DNA from 4 places in the Clavibacter zhangzhiyongii genome. Region 2 is predicted to be linked to each of the others. Evidence: predicted binding sites of a transcription regulator. Region 2 holds the regulator's gene; each other region holds the start of a gene.

Region 1 (4,822 bases), 1.4 Mb from region 2:
GCGACGAGCGCCTGCGTGGCGCTCATCGGCAGCACCTCCCGCGCCGACGGGAGGGAGAAGTCGGGGTGCGCGAAGTCGAAGCACGAGGTGAGGTCGCCCGAGATCGTGCGCCGCCAGTCGGAGATGTTCGGCTCGCGCACGCCGGTCCAGGTCTCGAGGAACCGGATCACCGAGGTGTGGTCGAACACCTGCGAGTCGACCCAGCCGCCGCGGCTCCACGGCGAGACGACCGTGAGCGGCACGCGCGTGCCGTAGCCGATCGGCAGGCCGTCCACGTACTCGTCGGGCGTGCCGGGCTCGGCGAGCGGCGGCAGCTGGTGGTCGAAGTAGCCGTCGTTCTCGTCGTAGTTGATGAGCAGCACCGTGCTCGCCCAGGTCTCCGGGTTGCTCATGAGGGCCTGGATCACCGCGTTCGTGTAGTGCGCGCCGTAGTCGGGGCTCGCCTTCGGGTGCTCGCTCCAGCCGTAGGGCGCGACGACGTAGGACACGGCCGGCAGGGTGTTCGCGGCGGCGTCGCGCCCGAACTCGCGGAGCAGGTGCGTGACGTCGAGGCCCTTGCCGGAGTCCGGCTGCCACCCGTCGTGCAGCCCGCCGTTGAGCGCGAGCTCGCGCGTGGCCGGATCCGACGACGCGAGCGCCTCGTGGTACCGGTGGAAGAGCCAGAGCGGGTTGTCGCCGTAGTCGCCCACGTAGGGGTGCGTGCCCTCGTCGCCGACCTCGTCGTTCGCGTACGTCCTCCAGCTGATCCCGGCCTCCTGCAGGCGCTCCGGGTACGTGGTCCACGCGAAGACGGGGGCGTAGTCGTCGGGGTTGTCGATGGCGGGCCCGCCGGCCTTCCCGCCCGGGTCGACCGTGCCCGTCCACTGGTACAGGCGGTTCGGGGTCGTGGGGCCGATGAGCGAGCAGTGGTAGTGGTCGGCGATGGTGAACGCGGAGGCGAGGGCGTGGTGGAAGGGGAGGTCGTCCCTCGTGAAGTACCCCATGGTCTGCTCGCTCTTCGCGACGACCCAGTTGTCCCAGGCGCCCCGGTTCCACGCCGCGTGCCCGCCCTTCCAGGAGTGGTCGAGGCCGCCGGCGCCCTGCGCGTTGAAGCGCGACGAGTCGAGCGGGAACGGCAGCATGCGGCCGCCGTCGGGGCGGCTCGCGTCGGGCTGCGCGAAGACCGTGCCGCCGCCCGGCAGCTCGACGGCCTGCTTGTCGCCGAAGCCGCGGACGCCGGGCAGCGTGCCGTAGTAGTGGTCGAAGGAGCGGTTCTCCTGCATGAGGATCACGACGTGCTCCACGTCGCGGATGCTGCGGGTGAGCCCGCGCCGGGTGGCGGCGGCTGCGGCGCCCGCGGTGCCGGGGGCGCCGGCCGCGGCTCCCGCGGCGACGCCGGCCATGATCGCGGCGGCGCCGCTCAGGAGGACGGTGCGGCGGCTGACCCCGGGGCGGATGCCGGCGCGGTAGGGGCGGGAGGGATCGAGCGGGGGAGCGGCGTCGACGCCGCTGCCGAGGTCGACGTCCGGGGCGTGCTCTTCGGGCTTGGAGGTGCTCACGGTGACGGTCCTTCTTCCTGGATTGTGCCGGACCCGCGGGCGGGGGATGCCGGGGCGGCGACGCGGAGGGCGCGCGCCGTCGCGGGGTTCCGCGGGGACGCGCGCTCGGCTCGACGCGGGGGATCCCCGACGGGTCGCGCCCGGGAGCGCCGATGCCAGGCGCGATCATCCCCGTCCGAGGGGAACAGCGGGCCGCGCGGAGCGACATCCGGCGGAATGCCTCCTGAACAGCGGGATCGTTCCCATCCCGCTGCGCGGCGACGCGAGCGCCCGGCGCGCCCCGCACCCCGACCCCCGACCCGCCCGCCGATCCCTCAGGCGGGCCAGACCGGCCGGAACTGGATGCTGATGCGCGGCCCCACGGCCTTGGTGGTCTTGAGGATGGCGTGCTCGTGCGTGCGCTGCGCGCTCCCGCCCATGACCACGAGGTCGCCGTGCCCCAGCGGGAACCGCCGCACCTCGCCGCCGCCCGTGGGGCGCAGCGAGAGCGTGCGCGCGGCGCCGACCGACACGATGGCGACCATGGTGTCGCGGTCGATGGCGCGCCCCACCCGGTCGCCGTGCCAGGCGACGCTGTCGTCGCCCGTGCGGTAGAAGCAGAGCCCCGCCGTCTCGAGCACCTGCCCGGGCGGGCGGCCGTAGTGGTCGTTCAGCGCCGTGCGCGCCTCGACGAGCACGGGCGCCGGCAGCGTCGCGCGCGGCCCGAACCAGGAGAGCAGCCGCGGCACCTCGACGACGCGGCCGTGCATCAGCCGCGTGTCGGCCGTCCACTCCACGTCCTCCACGAGGCGCTCGAACAGCGCGTCGGAGTCGGTGACCCAGCCGGGCCGGATGTCGAGCCACGCACCGCGCCCGAGGTCGAGGCGCTCGACCTCCCCGCCGAGGGCGCCGAGGGCCGGCTCCGCTCCGAGGTCGTCGAAGAGGGAGGCCTGGAATGCGATGCTCATGGGCGCGAGCATAGCCCAGACATTCGAACGCATGTTCGAACGCGCGGCGATCCGTGGAGACGGCCGGAGCAGCCCGGGCGGGTCGCGCACGACCCGCCCGACCCGCGTCAGCCGACCTCGAGCACCGTCTTCAGCCAGCCCTCCTCGCGCACGTCGAAGTGCTCGTACGCGTCGATCGCGGTCGTCATCCCCTCGTCCTGCGTGATGAACCGCGTGGGGTCGAAGACGCCCGACGCGACGAGGTCGATGAGCGGCGGCGTGACGCGACGGTGGTCGCAGTTCCCCATGCGGATGGTGAGGTTCTTGTTCATCGCGGCGCCGATCGGGTACGACGTGAGCTGGGGCGGGTAGACCCCGATGATCCCGATGCGCCCCGACTTCCGCACCATCCGCACGGCCCACTGCGCGGCCTGGCTCGGCGCGTCGCCGGGCACCCAGAGGCCGTCGTGCGGGGAGGCGCCGGGCGCGACCTGCGCGACCTCGGCGGCGAAGGCGTCCGCCTGCTGCTCGGCCTCCTCCGCGGCGGGACCCGCGTGCGGGCGCTGCGCGTCGACGCCGACCGCGTCGATCACCGCGTCGACGCCGATCCCGAGGGTCGCCTCCATCACCGCGGCCACCGGGTCCTCGCGCTCGAAGTGGATCACCTCGGCGTTCTGCTCGAGGGCCATGGCGAGGCGCGTCTCCACGTGGTCGACCGCGAACACGCGGCCAGCGCCCATGCGGAACGCGGACGCGATCGCGAACTGGCCCACGACGCCCGCGCCGAGCACGGCCACGGTGTCGCCCGGCCGGATGCCCGCGAGCTCGGCGCCGAACCACGCCGTGGGGAAGATGTCGCTGAGGAGGATCGCCTGGTCGTCGGTGACCGTGTCGGGGAGCGGGATGAGCGTGTGGGCGGCCCACGGGATCCGCGCGTACTCGGCCTGCAGGCCGTCGACCGGCCCGGTCGTCTCCGGTCCGCCGAAGAAGGACGTGCCCGCCTGCGGGCCGTTCGGGTTCGCGACGTCGCACTGCGCCGTGCTGCCCGCGCGGCACTGCGGGCAGACGCCGCACGACATGGTCGAGCACACCAGCACGCGGTCGCCGGGCGAGAACCCGCGCACCTGGTCGCCGACCTCGGTGACCGTGCCGATGGCCTCGTGGCCGAGGATCGTGCCCTCGCGCATGCCGGCCATCGTCCCGCGCACGAAGTGCAGGTCGGTGCCGCAGATGGCGCTGCGGGTGATGCGGATGACCGCGTCGGTCGGCTCCTGGATCCGCGGATCCGGCATCTCGTCCAGGCGGATGTCGCCCTCGCCGTGCCACACGACTGCCTTCATGCTGCCTCGCCTCTCGTCGTCGGGGCGACGGGCCGGATGCGCCGTCGTCCGCCCGTCCGACGCTAGGCCGGTGCCGGCACGGCGGCCGGAGGGCGGTACCCCCTTGACGCGCGGGGCGCGGGGCCGCTACCGCCGCGGGGCGGCGGACCGGGCGCTCGTGGCGGCCCGGGAGGCCCGGCGCCCGACCGCGATGAGCAGGAGCGTCACCCCGCATATCAGGGACGCGATGACCACCACCCAGACGGCGACCGCGCCGTACCCGCCGCCGTCGGTCGCGGGATCCAGGAACGGGTACGGGTAGTACGTCGCCGCCCCCGTGACCTCGTTGCCCGTGAACGGCCCGCGCGCGAGCGTGACCGCGACCCACGCGAGCGGGTACACCACGACCCGGCCGACCGCGCCGTAGCCGAGCGCCCGCCGGTCGGGCGCGAGCAGCCAGTCGGCGAGCACGAGCAGGGGCACGACGACGTGCAGCACCTCGTTCGACCAGGGCAGGTTGCCGCCGGGGATGGTGGGCAGCCCGCGGAGCAGCAGGTTGTAGACCGCGCCGGTCGTCACCATGTACGTGGTGGCCGCCAGCCGCAGCGTGGTCCAGCCGCGTCCCGGCGCGGGCGAGCGGCGCAGCAGCCGCGCGGCCCCGACGCCCATGACCACGGCCGCGAGCAGGTTCGACTGGATCGTGAAGTACATGAGGAAGTCGAGCGTCTTGCCCCCGATCCCCTCGACGCCGATGCTCCGCCAGTACGAGGAGCTGACGACGTACTGGCTCGTGACGGCGACCAGCACGGCCAGGGCGGTGAGGAGGCGGACGACCGCCCAGGTGATGCGCACGCCCCACCGTCCCACATCCCCTCGTCGACGGCGATCCGCGCACGGGGCTTCGCTCCCGGCGCGGCCTAGGCTGGGCGGATGCATGGTGAGTACAAGGTCCCCGGCGGCAAGCTCGTCGTGGTCGACCTCGACGTGACCGACGGCCGCATCTCGGGCTTCCGCCTCGCGGGCGACTTCTTCCTCGAGC
Region 2 (4,822 bases):
GGGCGCGCTTCGGATCGCCGGTGAGCTCGACGTCGGCGCCGGCCAGCTCGAGCGCCTTCACGGCGGAGTGGACGTTGCCGCTCCCGTAGTCGAGGACGACGACGGACGGCCGCGTCACAGCGCGCCCTTGGTGGAGGGGATGCCGGACACCCGCGGGTCGAGCTCCTTGGCCTGGCGGAACGCGCGCGCGAACGACTTGAACTCCGCCTCCGCGATGTGGTGCGGGTCGCGCCCTCCGAGCACCGTGACGTGCACGGTGAGGCCCGCGTGGAAGGTGATGGCCTCGAACACGTGGCGGACCATGGATCCCGTGAAGTGGCCGCCGATGAGGTGCATCTCGAAGCCGGCAGGCTCGCCCGAGTGGACCAGGAATGGCCGACCGGAGATGTCGACGACCGACTGGACGAGGGCCTCGTCGAGCGGCACCAGCGCGTCGCCGAACCGCGCGATGCCGGACTTGTCGCCGAGCGCCTGGCGGATGGCCTGACCGAGGACGATGCCGACGTCCTCGACCGTGTGGTGCACGTCGATGTGCGTGTCACCCGTGGCGGTGACCTTCAGGTCGGTGAGCGAGTGCTTCGCGAACGCGGTGAGCATGTGGTCGTAGAACGGCACGGACGTGCTGATCTCGGAGGCGCCGGTGCCGTCGAGGTCGAGCTGGAGGTCGATGCTGGACTCGCTGGTCTGCCGCGTGACGTGCGCGGTGCGCGCGAGGGTGCTCATGGGTTCCATGCTACCGACCGACCGGCGACGCCCGGCCTCGCTCCCGGCCGCCACCGGGGGCGAGGCGCACGCCGCCCACCGTCACGCAGCATGCCGCGCGCGGACGACCTCGGGACGGGATCAGCGCGTGTACTGCGCCGGGACCGCGAGCTGCTGGCCCGCGGCGACGTCCGACGTGGGCAGGCGGTTCAGGTCGACGACGGACGCGATGACGTCGCGCGGATCTGCGGACGGCGCGATCTCCTCTGCCAGGTCCCACAGGGACTGACCGCTCGACACGGTGACGTACTCGAAGGCCGTGCCCGAGGCGTCCTTCGACGCGACGGCCGCGCCGCCGTTGAGGGCGACGAGCCCGGCGCCCAGCGCGAGCGGCGCGGCGACGAGCGCCGTGAGGACGAGGCGGCCGCGGCGCGTGATGCGCAGGCGCGTGCGGGGCGCGACGGCGACCTCCCTGACGGGGGCGGCGGACGCTGCGACGTCGGTGACGGACGCGGTGTGTGCTGCTGCGGTGTTCATGGTGACCTCTCGTGCGAGACGGTGGGGCGTCGATGCGACGCGCCCGGCGGTGCAGTGCGGTACGGCATGCGATGCGGGTCGGGCAGCTCGCACCCGGCTCTCGGCCGGGAGAGCCGGGTGCGAAGCTGTGTTCCGAACATACATTCGAAACCAGCCCTCCGCAAGCCCTGATCGCCCCGATCCGGCCTCCGGACCCGCGACACGCTCGAACAGGTGTTTGTACGAGGTGCGCGGGCTGGATACAGTTTCGAGTGCCTGGTGTCCATTCCACCGGGCACCACCGACATCGCCCCGCGAGGGCGTCGGCCCGCCGGGTCGACGAGCCGCCCGAGGCGTCGGCGACGAGAGGCGGGCCGTGGCATGACGGACGAGCGAGCAGCGGGAGGCGGCGCGACGAGGCGCCGCAAGAGCCTCAGCGACAAGCAGATCTCGATCCTGGAGTTCATCCAGCGCACGATCGCCGGCCAGGGCTACCCGCCGAGCATGCGCGAGATCGGCGATGCCGTCGGCCTCGCCTCGCTGTCCAGCGTCACGCACCAGCTCAACCAGCTCGAGCTGTCCGGCTACCTCCGCCGCGACCCGAACCGGCCGCGCGCGCTCGAGGTCCTCATCGACCTGCCCGGCAGCGGCGCCACGGAGAGCGGCGAGCCGTCGACGCCCGTGGGCGACGCCGCCATGGTGCCGATGGTCGGCCGCATCGCGGCGGGCATCCCCATCACCGCGGAGCAGATGGTCGAGGAGGTCTTCCCCCTCCCCCGCCAGCTCGTGGGCAAGGGCGACCTCTTCATGCTGCGCGTCGTCGGCGACTCGATGATCGACGCGGCCATCTGCGACGGCGACTGGGTCGTCGTCCGCCAGCAGAAGACGGCCGAGAACGGTGACATCGTCGCGGCCATGCTCGACGACGAGGCCACCGTCAAGGTCTTCCGCCAGCGCGACGGCCACACCTGGCTGCTCCCGCGCAACAGCGCCTTCGAGCCGATCCTCGGCGACTTCGCCGAGGTCGTCGGCAAGGTCGTGGCGGTCATGCGCTCGGTCTGATCCCCGCACGACGCACGAGAGCGGCCGGTCCCCCAGGGGGCCGGCCGCTCTCGTGCGCGGGGCGCGGGGCGGATCAGACCGCGGGCGCCACCGCGTAGGCCTGGACCTGCGCCTCCTGCTCGGCGGTGACGAGCGCCCGGACGCGCGTGCCCTCCTCGACGTACGAGGTCTCGAGCACCTTCGCGCCGTCGTGCAGCATCGCGACGACCTCGCCGTGCTCGAACGGCACGAGCAGGTCGACCTCGATGGTCGGCTGCGGGAGCAGCTCGGCGATGCGGCGGCGCAGCTCGTCGACGCCCTCGCCCGTGCGGGCGGAGACGAAGACGCCCTGCGGCGCCAGTCCGCGGAGCACCACGCGATCGTCGTCGGACGCGAGGTCGCTCTTGTTGAAGACGACGATCTCGGGGATGTCCGAGCCGTCCACCTCCGCGATGACCTCGTGCACGGTCGCGAGCTGGGCCGCGGGGTCCGGGTGCGAGGCGTCCACCACGTGCACGAGCACGTCGGAGTCGGCGAGCTCCTCGAGCGTCGACCGGAACGCCTCGACCAGCTGGTGCGGGAGGTTGCGGACGAAGCCGACGGTGTCGGCCAGCGTGTAGAGCTGCCCCTGGTCGGTCTCCGTCTTGCGGACCGTGGCGTCGAGGGTCGCGAACAGGGCGTTCTCGACGAGCACGCCCGCCTTGGTCACCCGATTGAGGAGCGACGACTTGCCGGCGTTGGTGTAGCCGACGATCGCGACGGACGGGACCGCGTTCCGCTCGCGGTTGGCGCGCTTCGTGTCGCGAGCCGGCTTCATCCCGGCGATCTGCTTCCGGAGCTTGGCCATGCGCGTGTTGATGCGGCGGCGGTCGAGCTCGATCTTCGTCTCACCGGGTCCGCGGGATCCCATGCCGGCACCCGCGCCGCCGACCTGGCCACCGGCCTGGCGCGACATCGAGTCGCCCCATCCGCGCAGACGCGGCAGCAGGTACTGCAGCTGCGCGAGCTCGACCTGCGCCTTGCCCTCGCGGCTCTTGGCGTGCTGGCTGAAGATGTCGAGGATCACGGCCGTGCGGTCGATGACCTTGACCTTCACCACGTCCTCGAGCGCGCGCCGCTGGCTGGGCGCGAGCTCGGTGTCGGCGATGACGGTGTCCGCGCCGACCGCGGCCACGAGGGCACGCAGCTCCTCCGCCTTGCCGCTGCCGAAGTAGGTGCTGGGGTCCGGGGTGGGACGGCGCTGGAGGAGGCCGTCGAGCACCACGGCGCCCGCCGTCTCGGCCAGGGCCGCGAGCTCGCGCATGCTGTTCTCGGCGTCGTCGACCGAGCCCTGCGAGTACACGCCGATGAGGACGACGTTCTCGAGGCGCAGCTGCCGGTACTCGACCTCGGTGACGTCCTCGAGCTCGGTCGAGAGCCCGGCGACGCGACGCAGCGCCTGGCGGTCGGCGCGCTCGCTCTGGTCGCCGTCGGACCCCTGCTCGGTGTCGGGGGACGCGGACAGCGCCTGCGCGCCGGATCCGCGGAAGAGGGCGTAGCCGGCGGACCGGTTCTCGGCCCGGGCGAGGACGCGCGCGACGACGTCATCCCCGATGGTGCTCTCGGTGGACGTCGTCGTCGTGTCCGTGGACTCGTGGTCGTGCTCGTCGTGCGTGATCATGTGCTCCCATCGTAGCCTCGGCGTCCGGTATCGTCCCGGTCATGGCCGACGCGCATTACTTCTCCTCGGCGCCGGCCGGACCCCTGCGCACCCGCACGATCACGGTCGAGCTGGGCGGACGGACGGTCGACGTCGAGACCGCGGGCGGCGTGTTCAGCCCCGAGCACGTCGACCAGGGGACCCTGGTCCTGCTGCGCAGCGTCCCGACGCCTCCCCGTGAGGGTCACCTGCTGGACGTGGGCTGCGGCTGGGGTCCGGTGGCGCTCGATCTGGCGATGCGGTCGCCGTCGGCCACCGTGTGGGCGGTCGACGTGAACGAGCGTGCTCTCGAGCTGACGCGGGCGAATGCCCGGTCCCTCGGTCTCGAGAACCTCAACGCCGTGCTGCCCGGGGATGTTCCCGCCGGGCTCTCGTTCGCCACCGTGTGGTCGAACCCGCCCATCCGCGTCGGCAAGGACGCGCTGCACGGCATCCTGCTCGACTGGCTGCCCCGCCTCGCCGTCGACGCCGACGCGTGGCTCGTGGTGCAGCGGAACCTCGGATCCGACTCGCTGCAGCGCTGGCTCGTCGACACCCTGCCCGAGGAGCTCGCGACGACGCGCGCCGCGTCGGACAAGGGCTTCCGGGTGCTGCGCGTGCATCGCGCGGCGGACGGCGCCGGCTCCTAGACCGCCTCCGCACCTCGCCGACCGGGTGACGGGCGCCGGGCCGGCGCTGCGCCGACCGCCCGCGCCCGACGCCCCGGTCAGGCCAGCGCGACCACGCCGTCGAAGACCAGCTCCGCCGGACCGGAGAGGCCGACGTGCTCGCCGTCCTCGGTGGGGAACATCCGCACGCCGAGCACGCCGCCCGGGAGCTGCACGCGCCACTGGTGCGGCGCGGCGGCTCCCGCCCAGTGCCGCG
Region 3 (4,822 bases), 610 kb from region 2:
CCCGGGTCTGGTTGACTGAGCGCGTGGCCCCCTCCTCGAAGAAGAAGAAGAACGCGACCCGCACGCTCCTCGAGTCGCCCGCCGCCGCGCCCGTGCTGCATCGGGCCGCGCGCATCGAGGACCGGATCCACGAGATCCGGGAGGGCCGCGCGCGCAAGCGCGGGCTGAAGCCGACGGTCATCCCCTACGCGGGATACGGATCCGTCCGCTGGGTGCGCGTGCTGTGCCGCGTCCTCCTCACCGACCCGAAGAGCAAGCGCGCGCTGGCCGGCGACAAGGTCGTCCGCGGCTGGCGCAGCTTCACCAGCGTGCCCCTCACCGACGTGGACGTCGTGGTCGAGATCGACGGCACCGAGCACCACGTGCGCGCCGACCGCGGCGGCGTCGTCGACACGGTCGTCGAGGCGAGCCTGCCGAGCGGCTGGCACACGATCCGCCTCCGCGCCCAGGGCTCGGAGACGGTCGAGGCGCCCGTCTTCATCGTGGGCGACGACGTGCGCACCGGGATCCTCAGCGACATCGACGACACCGTCATGGTCACCGCGCTCCCCCGCCCCTTCCTCGCGGCGTGGAACACCTTCGTGCTCGACGAGCACGCGCGGACGCCGACGCCCGGCATGGCGGTCCTCTACGAGCGCCTACGCCTGCGGCACGCGGGCTCGCCCGTCCTCTACCTCTCCACGGGCGCGTGGAACGTCGCGCCGACGCTGACGCGGTTCCTGTCGCGCAACCTGTACCCGCCGGGCCCGATCCTCCTCACCGACTGGGGTCCCACGGTCGACCGGTGGTTCCGCAGCGGCATGGAGCACAAGCGCCTCAACCTGAAGCGGCTCGCGGAGGAGTTCCCGCAGGTGCGGTGGATCCTCGCGGGCGACGACGGCCAGCACGACGAGCTGCTCTACGGCGAGTTCGCGGAGCGGCATCCCGACAACGTCGAGGTCGTCCTCATCCGGCAGCTCTCCGCGGGTGAGGCCGTGCTCGCCGGTGGCCGCGCGAAGGCCGAGAAGCGGGCCCTCGACAGCTCGATCCCGTGGGTCTACGCGCCCGACGGCGCGAGCCTCCTCGCCCAGCTCGACGACCTCGGGCTCGCCGACGACTCCGGCACGCGCATCGGCACCTGACGGGCCGCGTCGCCACGACGGCGGCGTCGCCACGACGGCGGCGTCGCCACGACGCACGAGGGCCCCGCAGGAGATCTCCTGCGGGGCCCTCGTGCGCGCGGGTGGATCAGACGGCGTCGGTGAGCGCCTGGAACTCGTCGTCGGTGAGCTCGATGGCCGCGGCCGCGATGTTGTCCTCGACGTGCCCGACCGACTTGGTGCCGGGGATCGGCAGCATGACGGGCGAGCGGCGCAGGAGCCACGCCAGCGCGAGCTGCGAGGCGCGCGCGTCGTGCTGCTTCGCGAGGGCGTCGAGCGGGCCGCCGTCCTTCGCGAGCTCGCCGGTCGCGAGCGGGAACCACGGGATGAACGCGAGGCCCTCGGCCTCGGCGTACTCGAGCAGCGGCTCGGCGTCGCGCTTGGCGAGGTTGAAGAGGTTCTGCACGGAGACGATCTCCGCGATGTCGCGCGCCGCCTTCACGTCGTCGACGGAGACCTCGGACAGGCCGATGTGGCGGATCTTGCCCTCGGACTGCAGGTCCTTCAGCACGCCGATCTGGTCCTCGAGCGGGACGGCCGGGTCGATGCGGTGCAGCTGGTAGAGGTCGATGCGCTCGAGGCCGAGGTGGCGCAGGCTCAGCTCGGCCTGCTGGCGCAGGTACTCGGGGCGGCCGACGGGCTGCCAGTCGCCGGGGCCGGGGCGCGTGAGCCCGCCCTTGGTGGCGATGACGACGTCGTCGGCGTACGGGTGGAGCGCCTCCTTGAGGAGCTCCTCGGCCACGAACGGGCCGTAGGAGTCGGCGGTGTCGAAGAACGTGACGCCGAGCTCGGCGGCGCGGCGGATGACGCGGACGGCCTCGGCCGGATCCTCGGGGGCGCCCCAGACGCCCTCGCCGGTCAGCTGCATGGTGCCGTAGCCGAGCCGGACGACGGGCAGGTCGCCGCCGATGGTGAACGTGCCGGATGCGCCGGCCGCGGTGGTGGTGTCGGTCATGTGGACCCTCCTCGGGTGTCGATGACGAGGGGGCGTCTGCCGCCCTCGGGACCCTGGTGCCAACGCGCGGGTCCGTCGATCCATGCCCGATGCGCCCGATGCGGACCGGACCCTCAGGCTCCGGTCGAGGGTGAGGTGGATCCGCCCGCTCCCCTCGTGGATGTCGGCGCCCGTTCCTACACTCGGATCAGACGTTCGAACATCCGTTCGAACGCGGGAGCGCGGCCGGCGCGACGGGCGAGAGGAGCGGCACATGCGGATCGACGAGGACGTGGAGGTCGAGCTCTCGGACGACGGCTCCCCGCTGCGGTTCACCTGGCGGGGCGTGGTCTACGGCGTGGTCAGCTCGCCCGAGCGGTGGATCGCGCGGGTCGACTGGTGGCAGCGCACGGGCCGCGCGCCCCGCGGCGCGAGCGGGCACCTGCTCGAGCTGCGGATGTGGCGCGTGGAGGCCGTGCCGCTCACCACCGGCGCGCGCCGGGTCGACGGCTCGTTCGACCTCAGCGTCGACGCCCGCGGTCGGTGGTCGCTCGTCACGGCGTCGGACGAGGAGCTCGACGTGCGCCTGTTCGCCTGAGCCGGCCGGCCCGGCACGCCCGTCGCCCCCGCCGCGCCGGGGAATAGCCGGGGGCACCCGCGCCTTGCACCAGATCGGCGCCGCGCACGGCGTCCCGCTCGCGATCACCCGGATCGCGGCGCACGGAGGGATCCCCGCATGGCGGCACTCGAGTGGCTGTTCGACGCGCAGCTCCGCATCGGCGACCAGACCATCCTCTGGCGCGAGATCGTCGGCAACCTCTTCGGCCTCGCCAGCGCCCTCGGCGGCATGCGCCGGAAGGTCTGGGCGTGGCCCGTCGGCATCGTCGGCAACGTGCTGCTCTTCACCGTCTTCCTCGGCGCCGTCTTCGGCACGCCGAACCCCGTGAACCTCCTCGGCCAGGCCGGGCGCCAGGTCATGTTCATCGCCGTGTCCGTCTACGGCTGGCACCGCTGGCAGCAGGCCCGGCACGGCGGCGCGCCCGTCGTCCCGCGGTGGGCCTCCGGCCGCCAGCGCGCGCTGCTCGTGGTCGCGCTCGTCGGCGGCACCGCGCTCCTCACGCCCGTCTTCCGCGCGCTCGGCTCCTACGAGCCCGTGTGGGCCGACGCCTGGATCTTCGTCGGCTCGCTCCTCGCGACCTACGGCATGGCCAAGGGCTGGGTCGAGTTCTGGCTCATCTGGGTGGCGGTCGACCTCGTGGGCGTGCCGCTGCTCGTCAGCGCCGGCTACTACGCCTCCGCCTTCATGTACGTCTTCTACGGCGCCTTCACGCTCACGGGCTTCTTCGTCTGGATGCGCGCCCGCGGCACCGCGAGCCCGGCCGTCGAGACGGCCTTCCCGGATCCGCGCGTGGTCGAGGCGCCCGCCGACCGCTAGCCGCGACCGCCGCCCGGCCGGAGCGCGCGCCTAGCGGCCCTGGCCGTTGGAGCAGGTGCTCTGCGCCGCCGTCTGCCCGGTGATGCTCTGGTCGAGCACCTCGGAGGTCGGCGTCGGGGTCGGTGCGGGGGTGGATCCGTCCGCCGGCGCCGCCGACTCCGCCGGGGGCGGCGTCGGGGTGCCCTCGCCCGGCACGCTGCCGGGGACGCTGCCCGCCTCGTCCGTCGCCGCGGGCTGGCCGAACGAGAAGTCCGCGTCGGAGGCCAGCAGGCTCACGAGCTGGGCGGCCGCCGGCGCGTCCGGCTGCACGCGTCCGTTGGCGAGCACCGTGCCCGGGTACTGCAGGAACACGACGTCGTCGAGCGGGATGTCCTTGAACGTGAGCGCCACCGAGACGAGCGTGTCGAGGTCGGCGAGCGACGTGGACAGCTGCATGTTGTCGACCACGGCCCGCGCGATGCCGTACAGCTTCGCCGGGTTCGTCAGCGTGTCCGTGCTCTTGATCGTGCGCACGAGCGCGCTCAGGAAGACCTGCTGGTTGCCGATGCGCGAGATGTCGCTGCCGTCGCCCACGCCGTAGCGCGTGCGGAGGAACTGCACCGCGTCCTTGCCCTGCAGGGTGTGGAGGCCGGGATCCAGCGCCAGGTCGGTCTTCTTGTCGTAGATGCCGTTGGCCACGCAGACCTCGACGCCGCCGACCGCGTTCGACATCTCGACGACGCCGTTGAACTGGACGACGCCGCCGTACGGGATGTCGAGGCCGGTGAGGCCCTCGACCATGCGCACCGTGCACTCGAAGCCGCCGCGGGAGAGCGACTCGTTGAGCTGCGCGCGCTCGCTCGCCGGGTACTTCGTGCCGTCGGGGCCCTCGCAGTCGGGGATCGGCACGAGCATGTCGCGCGGGAAGGAGACGACCGTCGCGCGGGTGCTGTCCTCGCTGATGTGCAGGAGCATCGTCACGTCGTTGAGCGTCGCGGTGCCCACGTCCTTCGCGGCGCCGTACCCGTCGCCCTGCCCCTCGCGGCTGTCGCTGCCCACGATGAGGATGTTCGCGCCGCCGTCGATGCCGCCGAGCGACGGCGGGAGGGCCTGGCCGCCGGAGATGTCGACCTGGTTCGCGGACACGGTGCGGGAGAGGTCCCAGAACGCGATGGTGAGGATCGACGCGGCAGCGGCGAAGGAGACCGCGGCGACCATGGCGACGGCCTTCATCACGGTGCGGCCGGCGCTCGGGGCGCGGAGCCGGCCGTGGCGGGCGATGCCGCGGACGCGGGCCCGATCGGCGCGGGTCCTCTGGGGGGCGTGCTGCATGGT
Region 4 (4,822 bases), 610 kb from region 2:
TGCCGGCCGCGCGCAGCACGGGGCGGAGGAGCCGCGGGCCGGTCTCGGCGTCGTTGAGGAAGGAGTGGCCGGCGTCCGGGTGCTCGCGGACGTCGTGCGCGATGCCGTGCGTCGTGAGCGCCGCCTCGAGCCGCGCGGCGGATCCGGCGAGCTGGCGGTCCCTGCCGCCGTAGCTCGCGACGATCGGGCAGGCGCCGTCGAGCACGCCGTCGAGGTCCTCGGGGAGCATCCCGTAGTTGACGCTCGACGCGTCGAAGCCGCGGGAGGCCGCCGCGAGGGCGAAGCCGCCGCCCATGCAGAAGCCGATGACGCCGACGCGGCCGGTGCAGTCGTCGCGACCGACGAGCAGACGGCGCGCGGACTCGACGTCGACGAACGCGCGGCCCTCCCCCGCGGCCAGCGTGCGGAACGTGGACGCCAGGCACCGGCGTGCGCCGCCCGCGGAGAACAGGTCGGGCATCAGCGCGAGGAAGCCGGCCTCGGCGAGGCGCACCACCTGGCGGCGCATGACGTCGGTGACGCCGAAGGCCTCGTGCACGACCACGACCGCGGGCCACGGGCCCTCGCCGTCGGGCACCGCGAGGACGCCGTGCAGGCCGGGTGACGCGCCGGGACCGGCCGCGGGCAGGGGGATCTCGGTGAGCGTCACGGCCATGCCCTCACGCTAGGACGCGACGGGGTCGCCGCCCGCGGCCGGGGACGACCCCCAGCCAGCCGTCACCCGTGCGCGGCGGCGACGGGCTCCGGGTCAGCGCCAGGCGGTCGGCCCGACGGATCCGGCGCGGTACTCCGCCATCGGCACGCGGTCGCCCTTCCAGGCGCGCATGACGGGGGCGACGATGCGCCAGCACCGCTCGGCCACGTCGCCGCGGACGGAGAGGCGCGGATCGCCCGCGAGGATGCCGTCGAGCACCTCGCCGTACGGGGTGAGCTCGGGCTGGGCGAACTCGGCGCGGAACGTGGACTGGGTGAGGGTGAAGGGCTCGCCCGTGCCGTCCATGGTGACCTCGAGCGAGATGCCGTCGGGCTTCAGGTCGATGACGAGCCGGTCGGGCCGGGCGGAGCCGTGCAGCCCGCGCGGCAGGTGCGCCACGGGCTTGAAGGTGACGACGATGCGCTTCGACGCCTCCTTGAGCGCCTTGCCCGAGCGGAGACGGAACGGCACGCCCGCCCAGCGCGCGTTGGCGATGCCGAAGGTGACCTCGGCGAGGGTCTCGGTCTGGTTGCCCGGATCCACCCCCTCCTCCTTCGCGTACGCGGGGATGCGCGTGCCCTCGACGGAGCCCGCGGTGTAGCGCGCGCGGCGGCTGTTCGCGATGGGGTCGTTGTCCCACACCTCGGTGGCGCGGAGGACCGACGCGATGTTCGAGCGCAGGTCGTCCGGGTCGATGCTCGCGGGCGGCTCCATCGCGAAGACGGCGAGCACCTGCAGCAGGTGGCTCTGGATCATGTCGACCAGCGCGCCCGACTTGTCGTAGTAGGCCGCGCGGCCCTCGAGCGCGAGCTGCTCGTCGTAGAGGATCTCGACCTTCTCGATGTCCTTCGCGCTCCACACCGACTCGAAGAAGCGGTTGGCGAAGCGCAGCGACACGAGGTTGAGCACGGTGGAGAGGCCGAGGAAGTGATCGGTGCGGTGGATGCGCTCCTCCGGCACGAGCTTCAGCAGCTGGCGGTTGAGCTGCGCGGCGGTGCGGCTGTTCGACCCGAACGGCTTCTCGAGCGCGAGCGTGGTGCCCTCCGGCAGGTCGACCTTCTCCAGCTGCTCGCACACCTCGATGGAGATGGCCGGCGGCAGAGCGAAGTAGAGCGCGGGCGCGCCCTCGCACGCGTCGAGGATGCGCTTCAGGTCGTCGAGGTCGGTGGGATCCGCCTGGATGTACTTCGTGGACGAGACGATGCCCGCGGCGCGACGCCCCTTCGCGTCCACCGAGTCGAAGGCCGTCTTCACGGTCTTGCGCCACTCGTCCGCGCCGCGCTCGCTCCGGCCGGTGCCGATGAGCTGGATGCGTCGCCCCCGATCGCTCGCCACGAGGCTGCCGAGACCCGGCAGGAGGAGGCGTTCCGTGAGGTCGCCGCTGGCGCCGAGGATGACGAGGGTGGAGGGTTCGCTGGTCATCCTCCGAGACTACGGGTCGCGACCGCGCGGACGCCGACCTACACTGGGCGAGTCGAACATCCGTTCGAACGACGCGTCCGGGAGGACGCGCGGGACACCGCGGGAGGCGCGCGTGAGCTTCACCCACCTGCACGTGGCGTCCGCCTTCTCCGCCCACTTCGGCACGTCGGCGCCCGAGGCGCTCGTCGACGAGGTCGCCGAGCGGGGCGCGTCGGCCGCGGCCATCACCGACCGCGACGGGCTCTACGGCGCCGTCCGCCACATCCGCCGCGCGATCGCCCGGGGCGTCTCCCCCGTCGTCGGCGCGGAGCTCGGCCTCACGGGCGAGCAGCCGGGGCGGGTCACGGTGCTCGCGCACGGCGGAACGCACGGCCAGGGCTGGGCGGCCCTCAGCCGGCTCATCAGCGCGAGCCACGGGCGCGGCACGGCCAGGAGCACCGCGCGGAGCGCGCAGGCCGGCATCGCGCGCACCCGGCCGCCCGCCTTCCTCCTCGGCGAGGACGGCCCGGTCGGCACGGTGCTGCTCGGCCCCGACTCCGACGTGGGCCGCGCGGTGGCCGCGGGCGAGCACGCGCTCGCCTCCCGGCACCTGGCCGAGTGGGCGAGGCTCCTGCCCGGCGCGATCGCCGTCGAGGTCGTGTGCCACTACACGGAGCCGGGCGAGGCCGCGAGTCTGCGCCACGCCGCGCGCATGATGGAGCTCGCCGAGGCCCACCGCGTGCCCGCCGTGCTCACCAACGCGGTCCGGTACCTGGAGCCCGACGACGCGCTCACGGGCGACGTGCTCGACTCCGCGGGCACGCTGCGGCCGCTCGGCTCGTTCCGGCCGCAGCCCAACGGGCAGGCGTGGCTGAAGACCCCGGCCGAGATGCAGGCGATCGCGCGGGAGATCGCCGGCACCTCCTCCCTCGACCGCCGCGCCGGCGAGGCCCTGCTGCGCGCCACGGAGGAGCTCGCCGACCGCTGCCGGCTGGATCCCGACGCCGACCTGGCCTGGCGGAAGCCGAAGCTGCCGGAGAAGCAGGTCATCGGGGTCACGGGCGACCCGGACGAGGCGCTCTGGCGCATGGCCGAGGCGGGCGTCACCGAGCGCTTCGGGCACGTCGACGAGGCGATGCGGCAGCGCGTGCTCGCCCGCATGCGCACGGAGCTGCAGACCATCACGGGCTTCGGCTTCGCCACCTACTTCCTCACCGTCGCCGACGTGTGCTCGCTCATGCGCGACATGGGCGTGCGCAACCAGGCGCGCGGATCCGGCGCCGGCAGCCTCGTCAACTACCTGCTGCGCATCTCCAACGTCGACCCGCTCGAGCACGACCTCCTGTTCGAGCGCTTCCTCGGCAAGGTGCGCTCGACGCTGCCCGACATCGACATCGACGTGGAGTCCGCCCGGCGGCACGAGGTCTACCACCGGGTGTTCGAGAAGTACGGGAGCAACCGGGTCACGCTGCTGTCGATGCAGAACACCTACCGGGCCCGCGGCGCCGCGCGCGACGCGGGGCTCGCGCTCGACCTCGACGAGCAGCAGATCGACTTCATCGCGAAGAACATCTGGCGCTTCAACGCGCGCGAGTTCCGCGCCGTGCTCGAGACGAAGCCCGAGCTCAAGCCCATCGCCGACCTCGTGCGCGACGACCCGAGCATCGACCTGCTGGTCGACCTCACCGAGCGGCTCGACCGGCTCCCCCGGCACATCTCCATGCACCCGTGCGGCGTGATCCTCGGCGACTCCGACCTGCTGAGCACGAGCCCCGTGCAGCCGAGCGGCATGGGCCTGCCCATGAGCCAGTTCGACAAGGACGACATCGACGACATGGGGCTGCTGAAGCTCGACATCCTGGGTGTCCGGATGCAGAGCACCATGGCGTACGCGCTGGACGAGATCCACCGGATCCACGGCCCGCGCTCGGCGGTGGCGGGCGGCATCCCGGTGGACGCGCGCTACGTGCACCGCGACGGGCGGATCGAGCTCGACGAGATCCCGCACGACGACGAGGAGACCTTCGCCGCCATCCGCACCACCCACACGCTCGGGATGTTCCAGATCGAGTCGCCCGGGCAGCGCGAGCTCATCGGCAAGATGCAGCCCGACGTGTACGAGGACCTCATCGCCGACATCTCGCTGTTCCGGCCGGGCCCCATGAAGGGCAACATGGTCGCGCCCTTCCTCGACACCAAGCACGGCATCACCCGGCCCGACTACCTGCACCCGCGGTTCGCGCCGTTCCTCGCGCCCACCTTCGGCGTCGTCATCTACCACGAGCAGGTCATCCGGATCTTCGCCGACTGCATGCAGGTCTCCCTCGCCGAGGCCGACGAGCTGCGCCGCAACATGGAGCGGCAGGACACCGTCGTCGAGGGCGCGTTCCGGGAGCGCACGGCCGCGCACGTCGACCCGCGCTCCGGGCGGCGCCCCTTCTCCGACGCCGACGTCGAGCGCATCTGGAAGGCGCTGAAGGGCTTCGGCTCGTTCGGGTTCTGCAAGGCCCACGGCGCGGCCTTCGCGCTGCCCACCTGGCAGAGCGCGTGGCTGAAGACGCACTACCCGGCGGAGTTCCTCGCGGGGATCCTCACGCACGACCCCGGCATGTACCCCAAGCGCCTGCTGCTCACCGAGGCCCGGCGCATGGGCGTGCCCGTGCTGCCGCTCGACGTCAACCGGTCCACGGGCGTCTACCGGGTGGAGCGCGTGGAGGGCGAGGCGAC

Evidence for each region. The regulator LexA, encoded in region 2, represses DNA repair genes until DNA is damaged. The targets are predictions, from matches to a motif close to TCGAACANNTGTTCGA.
Region 1: a site for LexA is predicted at 2,509-2,524, ahead of H9X71_RS02200 (alpha-ketoglutarate-dependent dioxygenase AlkB). Genes of this name have one in related genera too.
Region 3: a site for LexA is predicted at 2,290-2,305, ahead of H9X71_RS07295 (DUF6504 family protein). Genes of this name have one in related genera too.
Region 4: a site for LexA is predicted at 2,169-2,184, ahead of H9X71_RS07270 (DNA polymerase III subunit alpha). Genes of this name have one in related genera too.

What each region holds. Positions count from the first base shown of each region.
Region 1 is NZ_CP061274.1:440,283-445,104, forward strand. It holds gene H9X71_RS02195 (phosphocholine-specific phospholipase C) at 1-1,538, opposite strand, end outside; gene H9X71_RS02200 (alpha-ketoglutarate-dependent dioxygenase AlkB) at 1,853-2,485, opposite strand; gene H9X71_RS02205 (alcohol dehydrogenase catalytic domain-containing protein) at 2,593-3,804, opposite strand; gene H9X71_RS02210 (Pr6Pr family membrane protein) at 3,931-4,635, opposite strand; gene lplAB (lipoate-protein ligase LplAB) at 4,714-4,822, shown strand, end outside.
Region 2 is NZ_CP061274.1:2,133,751-2,138,572, forward strand. It holds gene hisH (imidazole glycerol phosphate synthase subunit HisH) at 1-118, opposite strand, end outside; gene hisB (imidazoleglycerol-phosphate dehydratase HisB) at 115-723, opposite strand; gene H9X71_RS10130 (hypothetical protein) at 844-1,239, opposite strand; gene lexA (transcriptional repressor LexA) at 1,600-2,280, shown strand; gene hflX (GTPase HflX) at 2,354-3,919, opposite strand; gene H9X71_RS10145 (class I SAM-dependent methyltransferase) at 3,961-4,587, shown strand; gene dapF (diaminopimelate epimerase) at 4,665-4,822, opposite strand, start outside.
Region 3 is NZ_CP061274.1:1,528,151-1,532,972, reverse strand. It holds gene H9X71_RS07305 (App1 family protein phosphatidate phosphatase) at 24-1,121, shown strand; gene H9X71_RS07300 (aldo/keto reductase) at 1,228-2,094, opposite strand; gene H9X71_RS07295 (DUF6504 family protein) at 2,348-2,671, shown strand; gene pnuC (nicotinamide riboside transporter PnuC) at 2,810-3,508, shown strand; gene H9X71_RS07285 (LCP family protein) at 3,539-4,819, opposite strand.
Region 4 is NZ_CP061274.1:1,523,131-1,527,952, reverse strand. It holds gene H9X71_RS07280 (dienelactone hydrolase family protein) at 1-655, opposite strand, end outside; gene H9X71_RS07275 (glucose-6-phosphate dehydrogenase) at 749-2,116, opposite strand; gene H9X71_RS07270 (DNA polymerase III subunit alpha) at 2,229-4,822, shown strand, end outside.